One region of the Promicromonospora sp. NPDC050880 genome, then DNA from elsewhere that is predicted to be linked to it. Evidence: predicted binding sites of a transcription regulator. Region 1 holds the regulator's gene; the other holds the start of a gene.
What was found. Region 1 encodes LexA, which represses DNA repair genes until DNA is damaged. Its sites were predicted from a motif close to TCGAACANNTGTTCGA; they were not measured.

Region 1 (5,318 bases):
TGAATGCCGGCGCATGGTTGGTCGCCATCCTCTGGACCCTTGCCCCGTCTCCGTTCATCGACGAACACAGCCCGGTCGCCATGGTCGCTGCCCTCTACGTGCTGGCCGGGGTGCTGATGGCCGTCACCTTCGCGTCGCTCACCGCGGGTGTCGCAGGTTCACTCTTCGTTCCCGGCGCGACGCAGGAGGCTGCCCGGGAAGCCGGGCGAGAGCCTGGCGACCGACGTGCGCCCGGCACGTCGGCGGCTGGGTCCGGCGGCAGCACCGACCACACCTCGGCCGGCACTCGTGGACAGCCGTCGGCCCCCACGCGACGGCCACCGTGACATCTCCGTTGCATCGTCGTCCGCGCGGTGCTGCCCGGCACGACAAAGGCCGCCGACCTGGTCGTTCACCAGATCAGCGGCCCCCGCCACCTCGTCTCAGCCGCTCTTGCGCCGGAACATCTTCTGCACGGGACCGGTCGTCTCCGACCCGTGCACCGCGCCCGTGTTCACGTCACCCGCCGACGTACGCTGCCGGGCCGCGTTCTTGCGGTCGAGCGCTTCCTTGAAGCGCGCCTTCGCGTCCGCGCTCGGCGCGGTCGGGGTCGTGGGCTCCTGCGCCTGGTCGGCAGTGGGCTTCTCGTCCGTCACACCGATCACCTCCTTGAGTTTCGGGGGTCCCTCGATCGGGTCCGTCGTCCGGCCCCAGCCTGCACCACACCCAGCCCGGGTGCCAGCGCATTTCACCGAGCCGGGGCGCAGCCGGCTCAAGCCTGCGCGGCCGTCCGTTCCGCGCGCTCGGCGCGCAGCGACGTGATGGCGCTCTCGAAGTCCTCGAGCGAGTCGAAGGACTGGTAGACGCTCGCGAACCGGAGGTAGGCCACCTCGTCGAGCTCGCGCAGCGGCCCGAGGATGGCGAGGCCCACCTCGTAGGCGTCGATCTCCGCGCTGCCGTTGCTCCGCAGGGTCTCCTCGACGCGCTGGGCCAGGATCGCAAGGTCGTCGTCGCTGACGGGACGGCCCTGGCAGGCCTTGCGCACGCCCGCCGCCACCTTGTCACGGCTGAAGGGCTCGGTGGCCCCCGACCGCTTCACCACCGACAGGCTGGCGGTCTCGACCGTCGTGAACCGCCGGTTGCAGTTCGGGCACTGCCGCCGGCGCCTGATCGACAGGCCGTCGTCGGCGGTCCGTGAGTCCACCACGCGCGAGTCAGCGTGGCGACAGAACGGGCAGTGCATGCTCACTCCTGCGTGGTCGACCACGGACCGGAGGCCTCCGGTCGCGCCCCGACCGTAAGCGGGCAAACCACCGCCATGCAACATCGCCGCAACATTTGACGGCGAACCGTGTCCCCGGGTCACTCCTCGGGAAGAAGAAGGAGCTGACCCACCCGGACGCTACCGGACGACATCTCGTTCAGTTCCTGGAGCCGAGCCACCGCGTCCCGGACGTCCTCGCCCGGCCGGACCATCTCCTGCGCATATCCCCAGAGGGTCTCCCCCGGCTGGACCGCGTGCACCCGCACCTCGACGGGTTCACCCGGCGAGCTGGCCACCGCCGTGGCACCCCAGGTGGCCATCGGCGCCACGAGCAGCATGGCCAGCAGCACGAGCACCACGCGGCCGCGCCGCGTGATCCGCAGCCCGGCCAGGCCGAGCCGCTCCGCGACCGTGCGCGACGGCGCCTGCGCGTGGGGCCGGACCACGACCGGCCCGATCGGCCGCACCGGCGCGTAGGTCTCGGTGTACGCCGGGGTGTACGCCGGTGTGTACTGCCGCAACGGGATCACGTCCCCCATGGCCCCTCCTCGAAGAGCGAGTCGAACCTCTGTCCGTCATACACGCGTTCGTCGAACGCACGTACCATTGTGTAGCACGAGACACCGGCCGTGTCGAGACACGCTCGAACATTCGTTTGAGCCGAGCCGCTTTGTGACCTAGAGTGGGTCCCGCAGAGGAGAACATTTGTCGGAACGGGAGGGGCACGGGTATGACGGGACGGGACGAGACCAGCGACACGAGAGCCGTCGACACGGCACTTCCTGTCGACATGACAGTCTCTGGCGTCGCCACGCTGGACGCGCCGGGCGACGAGGCGGTCGCCGACGTGCACGCGATCTCGCCGGCAGACCGCCTCACCGAGCGCCAGCGCCTCGTGCTCGACACGATCCGGCAGTCCTTCGAGACGCGCGGCTACCCGCCGTCGATGCGTGAGATCGGAGAGGCCGTCGGCCTCGCGAGCCCGTCCAGCGTCAAGCACCAGCTCCAGATGCTGGAGAAGAAGGGCTTCCTGCGCCGCGACCCCAACCGGCCGCGTGCCATGGAGCTCGTCGAGCCGCTCGCCGAGCAGGTGGACAAGCCGTCGCGCGGGGAGATCCACTGGCCCGAGCCGCGGCGCAGCGGCCAGATCCACTGGGGCAGCTCGGTGCCGGACGACGCCGGCACCCCGCCGCCGTCGTACGTGCCGCTCGTCGGCCGCATCGCGGCCGGTGGCCCGATCCTCGCCGAGCAGGTCGTCGAGGACGTCTTCCCGCTCCCCCGCCAGCTCGTGGGCGACGGTGAGCTGTTCCTCCTCAAGGTCGCGGGCGACTCGATGGTCGACGCCGCGATCTGCGACGGGGACTGGGTCGTGGTGCGTCGGCAGAACGTGGCCGAGCAGGGCGAGATCGTCGCCGCCATGATCGACGGCGAGGCCACGGTCAAGACGTTCAAGCAGGCCGGCGGCCACGTGTTCCTGCTGCCGCAGAACCCGGCCTACGAGCCCATCCCGGGTGACGAGGCGCAGATCCTGGGCCGCGTCGTCGCGGTGCTGCGCAGCCTCTAGGCGCCCGCGGCGGAGCGCGGAGCGCCCGTCCGCGATCCGATCGGTTCGACCCCCCGCGGTCGAAGCCGCCGGGTCGCGGGCGGGCGCTCCGGCATCACCGGCGGTGCGCGGCCAGGCTCAGAACCCGAAGCGCCGCAGCACCCCGCGCACGCTCTCGGCGGACGCCCGCAGGCCCACCAGCTCCTCGTCCGACAGCGGCACGCGCACCGTGCCCGGGACCCCGCGGCGGTCCACGAGCGAGGGCACCGACAGGCACACGTCGCCGATCCCGTGGTAGTCGTCCAGCAGGGACGACACCGGCATGATCCGGCCCTCGTCCTTGAGCACCGCCTCGATGATCCGGGTGGCTGCGAGGCCGACGGCGTAGTTGGTGGCGCCCTTGCCCGCGATGATCCGGTAGGCCGAGTCCACGACCTCGCGGTGCACCTCGGCCCGCACCGCGGCGTCCAGCGGCGGGTGGCCGGCCAAGGGCTCCCACTCCAGCAGCGGTACCCCGCCGATCGAGGCAGAGCTCCACAGCGCGATCTCCGAGTCGCCGTGCTCCCCCGCGATGTACGCGTGCACGTTGGCGACCGCCACCCCGCAGCGTTCGGCGAGCCCTGCCCGCAGCCGCGACGAGTCGAGCACGGTGCCGCTGCCGAACATCTGCTCGCGGGGCAGTCCCGAGATCTGGAGCGCCGCGTACGTGACCACGTCCACGGGGTTGGTGACCATCAGGTAGGTCGCGTCGGGCGCGACCTCCACCAGGGGTGGCAGGATCTGGCGCATCAGGCCGATCGTTCCCTCGGCGAGGTCGAGCCGGGTCTGCCCGGGCTTCTGCTTCGCCCCGGCCGTGACGACCACGACGTCCGCGTCCGCGCAGACGGCCACGTCGTCCGAGCCGATCACGTGGGCCTGGGAGGTGAACATGAGCCCGTGCCGCAGGTCGAGCACCTCGGCCTCGACCTTGGCCCGGTTCACGTCGTGCAGCGCGATGGTGCGCGCCGAGCCACGGGTGAGCGCGGCGAAGGCCAGCGTGGAGCCGACCGCCCCCGCCCCGACGATCGCGAGCTTCGTGGTCCGGGCTGCGGGGCTTCGGTCGGCCGGGACGTCCGAGATGGCTGCCATGCGCCTAGGTTAGGTGTCCAGCCTGGCCAGCGCGGCGCGGACGAGCGCCGGATCGGTCGTGGGCCAGAACCCGGGCATCGACCGGGTGAGGAACGACGCATAGCGTGCGGTGGCGAGCCGCGGGTCGAGCACCGCCACCACGCCCCGGTCCTCCGTGCTCCGTACGAGGCGCCCCGCGCCCTGCGCGAGCAGCAGGGCCGCATGCTGGGCCGAGACCGCCATGAACCCGTTGCCGCCCGCCTGCTCCACGGCGCGGGCACGGGCCGCCTTGACCGGGTCGTCGGGGCGCGGGAACGGGATGCGGTCGATGAGCACGAGCTGGCACGACGGGCCCGGCACGTCGACGCCCTGCCAGAGGGACAGCGTGCCGAACAGGCACGTCGCCGGGTCCTGCGCGAACTCGCGCACCAGCGTGGGGAGCTGGTCGTCCCCCTGCGCCAGGATCGGCACGTCGAGTCGCTCCCGCATCGCCTCCGCCGCCGCGTTCGCCGCGCGCCGCGACGAGAACAGACCGAGCGTGCGGCCCCCCGCCGCCGTGATGAGCTCCGCGATCTCGTCGAGCTGCGCCTCCGTGGTGGGTTCCCGGCCCGGCGCCGGCAGGTGCCGGGCGATGTACAGGATGCCCTGCCGCGGGTAGTCGAACGGGCTGCCCGCGTCGAACCCGTGCCACGGCGGCGCGTCCTCGCCCTTGAGCCCGAGCGTGCCGGCCACCGCGTCGAACGTGCCGCCCAGGGCCAGGGTGGCCGACGTGAACACGCCGGTCGACTCCCCCAGCAGGTGGGTACGGATCAGGCCCGCCACGTGCAGCGGGGCAGCGTGCAGGCGGGTCACGTTGTCGCCGAAGCCGCCCCAGCCGTTGTCCGGGCGCGAGCACCACAGGACGTCGGACGTCGTGTCCTGGGCGGCCATCCGCTCGGCCGTCTCGAACAGCTGGAGCATGGCGCCCTGCGCCATCTTCAGGCCGGGATCGGGCTGGCCGGCGTCCTTGCCCTTGGCGCCCGCGGCGTCCGGCTTGAGGGCGCTCAGCACCTCGCGCGCGGCGTCGCGCACCGCGGCCACCGCCGTGCGCAGGTCGTCCGGCAGGCCCTGGGGGAAGCGTTCGGCGGGTGCCGTCACCAGGAGCGTGCCGAGGTCCTGTGCGGCCTTGTCCAGGGCCTCGGTGCTGGTCCCGGCGTTGCGGCGGGCGAGCCGCGCCGCGTTCTCGACCGACGCCATGGACAGGTCCACCGTGGCGGACGAGGTGACGCGGTCGGTGAGCTCGTGCGCCTCGTCGACCACGACCACGTCGTGCTCCGGGAGCACGCCCGGGCTGCCGGTGGCCGCGATGCCGAGCATCGCGTGGTTGGTGACCACCACGTCCGCCTCCCGGGCCGCGGCGCGCGCCTTGTCGGGAAAGCACTCGGC
Region 2 (5,318 bases), on a different contig from region 1:
CCCGCCGTCCGCCCAGTGCGTGACGGCATGGTGCACCTCGCAGCGTGCCGCCGGCTGGTCGCATCCCGGGTAGACGCAGTGCTGGTCCCGGGCGATCACCGCTCTGCGGAGCTGCCCGCTGACCGTGCGTCGGCTGCGGCCGACGTCGACAGCAGCACTGTCCGGCCCGAAGACCACCCTCGTGACGGCGGCGTCGCAGAGAATCTTGCGCAGGAGCCCGTCGGGGACGACGTTCCCGGTGCTGCTCGCTCCGGTGAAGATCGCCGGCTGTGCTGTCAGGGCCGTCAGGTCGTCTGGGCGCAGGCCTTGCGGGTCCGTTCGGGGCGCGGTGGAGCGGTCGGCGGCGTCGGCGTGCGTGTCCGCCGGAGTGCCGGTCTGGGCACTCGTCGGGCTGCCCGTCGGGGTGCCGATGGCCCTTCGTGCACCGGTGTCGGCGGTCCGCGCCGGGTCCGTGCCGGCGGCGTCTGCACCGTTCCTCGTCAACCGCATGAGCTCGGACAGCGAGACGGTGACGCTGACGTGCGGCCGCACCGCCGCGCCGGTCCCGGTCCGTCCGTGGTCCAGCACGTCGCGGGCCAGGTCGGCCAGAGCCTGGGCGCGCCGTTGCGTGGGTGTGCGGGAGTCGCCTGGGGTGGGTGCGCCCATCATGGAGCCGAGTGCGGTGCTGACCTGCTGCCCGTGCTCGTCGGTGAGGAAGCCGCTGACGTGCCAGCCGTCGAAGGTGGGGCTGATCTCCAGGTGCTCTCGTTCCGTGGCCCGCTGGTAGCCGCGTTCGTCGGCGTCGGGGTCGGCCACCGCGGCGAACCGCTTGAGCATGCGTCGGTACCGGCCGGGGTCGCAGGTCCCGGCGAGACCTGTCAGGTACTCCTCTCCTGTCGGCACGACAGGTGCGCGCCCGGGCCGATCGGCATCGAGGTCTGATTCGCCATCGGCAGCCGTCGGTTGCGCGTCCCCGGCGCGCTCCGTCTCGTCGGTGGGCTCCGTCTCCTCGGTGGGCTCCCGTTCCTCGACGGGCTGCGCGTCCCTCGACGGTCGGGACGGCGTGCCGTCCGTGTCGGCGTCGGGGGCCTCTACCGGGGCAGCCAGTGCGTTCTTGCGGGCCTCGCTCGTCGGCGCCACGTCGACGAGGGCACGCACGTGGTCGGCGCCCAGCCGTCCTGCGAGAGCCCGTTCGCGTGCGGTCGGCAGGTGGTCGCGCAGCGTGCGCGCGGTGCGGACCTCGCGCCGGGCCGTCGTGGTCGTGACGTTCTCCGTCCGGGCCAGCCAGGTCGCGAAGGTCCTCGCGCCGGTGGTCTGCCACGGGCGGTCCTGCTCGATCACCGGCAGCCACGTGAGACGCACCGTCTCGAGGCGGGTGTTCAGCGTGCGCAGCCGTGGTGCGGCGTCGGCCAGGCGAGACGCCACGATGTCGCCGCCGCCGCAGAACCTGCCCGTGCCGCGCACGGCATCGGGTCCGGCGACGTCCACGAGCTCGCCTGCCAGGGCCTCAAGATCGGTCAGCACGTCCTCCATGGCGCGGGTGCGAGCATCGACACCGGGCGCCCCACGATCCGGCTCCTCGTTCGTGATCATCCGCACCACCCCTGACTTCGAAACCCATCGAACAGTCTCCAAGATATCGAACATGTGTACCCGCTGCGCGGCGCTCCGTACATCTGTGGACAACCGGCCGAGGTCGGTCCGGAGTGCCGCCCGGGCGAGCCGCGGTGCGCTGCCGTCAGCCCTCCGTGGGCCCCCATGAGCGCGCTTGGCGCACTGTGCCCGCTTTAGGCCACTATGTGTCGCCATGAGGATCCTCGTCTCCGCGGCGCGCCTGTTCGCGGCGCACTGGCCCGCGCTCCTGACGCTCGGCCTGCTGGGCGTCGCCGTGCGCAACGGTGCGGTGTGGGGAGCAGTGGAGCTCAGCCAGTGGAACTCGTTCGTGGCGCAGCTCCTGCTGATCGTCAGCCCGCTCGGCTACCTCCTGCCCGTCGTCGGCATGCTCTGGGTCTGCCGCACGTCGCTGCCGCTGCTCCGACCGGAACCCGTGCCCGCCTACGGCGTGGCCGGCCCGGCCTACGGCGCCGCCCCGATCCCCGGGATGCTGCCGGGCACGCGCGCCCCGATGATGCCGTCCGAGAAGCGTGAGCGGCGCCTCGTCGACGTCGCCCTGTCCGTACTGGTCCCTTTCCTGGTGGTCTACGAGGTCGAAGGCCTGATGGACGCCGACCGGGACCAGTTCCTCAACGAGGCCGCCGCCGACGAGCTGTTCAACGACGCCTGGACCACGCAGGGCGTCGACTTCACGTCCCGGCTCGGCATCTGGTCCGGCTGGACCGTCCTCACCATCGTCGGGGTCGCGTTCGTGCTGCGCTGGCTGCTCGGCAGGCTCGAGGGCCGGCTGGGCTTCATCGGCATCGGGGTGTTCGGCGCCGTCCTCGAGATCTACTGGACGAGCCAGGTCGCGGGCCAGATCGAGGCCATCGAGAGCGACCTCTGGTCCGTCGCGGCCGACCGGCAGCTCGTCGCGGCGGCCACCGGAACGATCGGCGCCGCACGGGAGTCCGTGGGCGACGCCGGCGAGCAGGCCGTCACCTTCGTGGCGGACGGCGCCGTGACGATCGTCGAGTCGCTCGACATCGTCCTCGTCGCGCCGCTGGCCTGGCTCGCGATCGGCGCCGTCGTGCTGGGCCACCGGCTCATGGAACCGCCGTCCACCGAGCACCGCTGGCTGGACCGCGTCACCTGGCTCCCGCGGGGGCTCCGCTCCGTGCTGGAGTCCCTCACCGAGGACCTGCGCGCCCGCTTCTCCGCCTTGTGGGACGGTCTGAAGATGATCGTGCACGGCGGCCTCGGCCCCATGCTGGTCTTCTGCCTGGGCTATCTCGTGGTCATGCGGGTGCCGTACGGCGTCGCGTGGATCGTGCGCGCCGTGACCGGGCCCGTCGACAGCAGCACCTGGCTCGCCTTCAGCCCCATGGAGAGCGCGGCGGGCCTCGCGCTCTCCCTGGCGCTCGCCGCGGTCCTCGTCGCCGCGACCGTCGAACAGCTCGTCGAGCGCGGCCTCGTGATCCGTGACGAGGAAGCAGAGGAGGAAGCGGCCGCGGCCCGCCGGGTCACCGCAGGCTGAACGTCACGTACTCCGGACCGCCGAACGCCAGCCGCACCTGCGTGATCGTCGCGTCCGGGTCGGCCAGCACGTACGACGTGACGTCCCACTCGGGCTGCACGGTGAGCGAGCCCTCCGCCTCGGGCGGCGCGCAGCGGTTCAGGTTGCCCAGCAGGTCCGCGTTCGACTCCCCGTACCGCGTGCCGTCCTCGGCGACGAGGATGATCTGGCACAGCGAGATGTCGGTCTGCGGCTCGGCGGCGAAATGCATCCCCACCGCGTACGCGACGGAGCCCTCCGGGATCGGCATCGGGTCGCCGTAGGCGGGCGGTGGCAGCTCCGTCACCCGCTCCACGCCGGTGACCGACGCGTCGACCTCCCGCAGCACGTACGTGTTCGCGCGCTCCGGCACGTCGAACCCGAGGTCGTAGTACTCGCCCGCCAGGTGCGCCGTCGCGCCCGCCGCGGCCCGGTCCACCTCGTGGTGCAGCCCGGTGGGCCACCAGTACGCCCACACCCGGAAGGACGACGCCCCCGCCGCCACCACCACCGCGACCGGCAGCAGCACCAGCCAGACGGCATTGCGGCGCCACCAGCCCTTGCGGGGCGCCTGCGCCGGCACGTCGGGCGGGATCATGCCCGGCAGCGTGCCCGGGGGGACGCTCGGCGCGGGGCCCGGGTACTGCCCCTGGCCCGGGTACTGCCCTGCGTTCGGGTACTGGTCCGGGCCCGGTACGGCCGGGGTCACCAGCGTGGTCATCCCTCGTCCCCTCCCGGGCTCGCCGTGGCGTAGCCCTCCATCTGGGGCGACACGGTCTCGGTCGCTTCCCACAGCTCGTCGGCCTCGTTCCCGGTGATCCCCAGGTCGACGACGGCGACGGCGTCGCGCCGCTGGCCCGCGTGCTCCTCCGCCTGGTCGCCGCGGGCGAGCCGAACGGTCGCCCCCGCCAGCGCGTCGCGCGGCACGTCGAAGCAGTACGTGGCGCGCCAGGCGTAGCCGGGCTGTGCCTTGGGTGCCGTGGTGCAGTCGGCCAGGTTGGCGGGCCAGAACCGGCGGCCCTCGGCATCGGTGACCTCGGCGCCGACGAAGGTCGTCAAGCCCTGCGTGGCCCGCCAGGTCGCGTCCACCACGACGAAGGTGCCTCCCGCCACGGCGGTCTCGGTGACGCCGCTCAGGGTGTCGGCGACGCGGACGTCGGTCACCGTCAGCTCGGCGTACGTCAGGTCGAGCGTCTCACCCACCCCGCCCTCGACGACGAACGGGTCCTCCAACGCGGTGTCCTGGGGCAGGTAGGTCACGAGCGCGCAGCCCGCCGTCACGGCTCCGACGACCAGTGCCGAGCCCTTCCAGGTGATCCGACGACGACCGTGCCTCATGGCTGGGCCGTCCCTGACCCGGGCTGCCCGGTGGTGTCTTGTCCTGCGGTGTCTTGTCCCGTGGTGTCTTGTCCTGTGGTGCCCTGTCCGGCCTGATTCTGCCCGGTGGTGTCCTGGCCCGCGCCCGCGGCTGGCTTGGCCGGTTCGACCGCGATGTCGCCGCGAAAGGCCACCTCGTTCGGGGTCCAGTGCCCGTCGTCGAGCCCGAACGGGTCCTCCTCGATCCACTCCAGCTCGACGAGCTCCAGCGGGATCGTGGAGCCCGACCAGTCGCCGCTCTGCTCCCAGATCAGGGCGACACGGTAGGTCACGCCGGGGTTGAGGATGCTGCGGGTCGTGCCGTCCTCGATGTTGACGATCGTCGCGGACGGCAGCTCGGGCTCCGCGGGGGAGGGGCTCGCCGAGGGGTCGGCGTCGTTGTCGGTCGCCCCGTCGCCTGCTGCAGCTCCGTCGCCTGCTGCAGCCCCGTCGTCGGACGCAGTGCCGTCGTCGGGTGTGGTGCCGTCGCCGAACCCCAGGTCGCCGAGGGGCTCCTCCGGCACGATGCCCACGCCCTCGGGCGCGAGCACGGCGTTGCTCAGGGTGACGCTGTACTCCGGCACCTCGCCGGTGTTGGTGACGTTCGCGACCACGGCGAGCATGTGGTTGCCCGGCGCCGGCACCAGGTAGCCCAGCTCGTCGGCGGTCGCGGCCTTCTCGATCGTCACCTCGAACGGGCCCACCTCGACCGGCGCACCCGTCGTCAGCGGGTCGGTCCGCGCCTCCGCGGCGTTCCAGGCCCCGAACGGGGTGACGGCGAACAGCGCGCCGACGACGCCGACCCCGATGCGCTGGACCGTCGACATGTCATCGA

Region 2: ACIBBF_RS03365 (DUF222 domain-containing protein) is a predicted target of LexA. The motif match lies at 1,619-1,634, and genes of this name have one in related genera.

Annotation. Positions count from the first base shown of each region.
Region 1 covers NZ_JBITFV010000004.1:156,283-161,600, forward strand. Annotated here, with positions in the region: gene ACIBBF_RS09795 (hypothetical protein) at 1-326, shown strand, start outside; gene ACIBBF_RS09800 (DUF5302 domain-containing protein) at 423-635, opposite strand; gene nrdR (transcriptional regulator NrdR) at 752-1,222, opposite strand; gene ACIBBF_RS09810 (LysM peptidoglycan-binding domain-containing protein) at 1,342-1,782, opposite strand; gene lexA (transcriptional repressor LexA) at 2,034-2,807, shown strand; gene ACIBBF_RS09820 (L-lactate dehydrogenase) at 2,925-3,914, opposite strand; gene ACIBBF_RS09825 (ATP-dependent DNA helicase) at 3,924-5,318, opposite strand, start outside.
Region 2 covers NZ_JBITFV010000001.1:738,222-743,539, forward strand. Annotated here, with positions in the region: gene ACIBBF_RS03365 (DUF222 domain-containing protein) at 1-1,572, opposite strand, end outside; gene ACIBBF_RS03370 (hypothetical protein) at 1,787-3,109, shown strand; gene ACIBBF_RS03375 (hypothetical protein) at 3,096-3,848, opposite strand; gene ACIBBF_RS03380 (hypothetical protein) at 3,845-4,465, opposite strand; gene ACIBBF_RS03385 (hypothetical protein) at 4,462-5,318, opposite strand, start outside.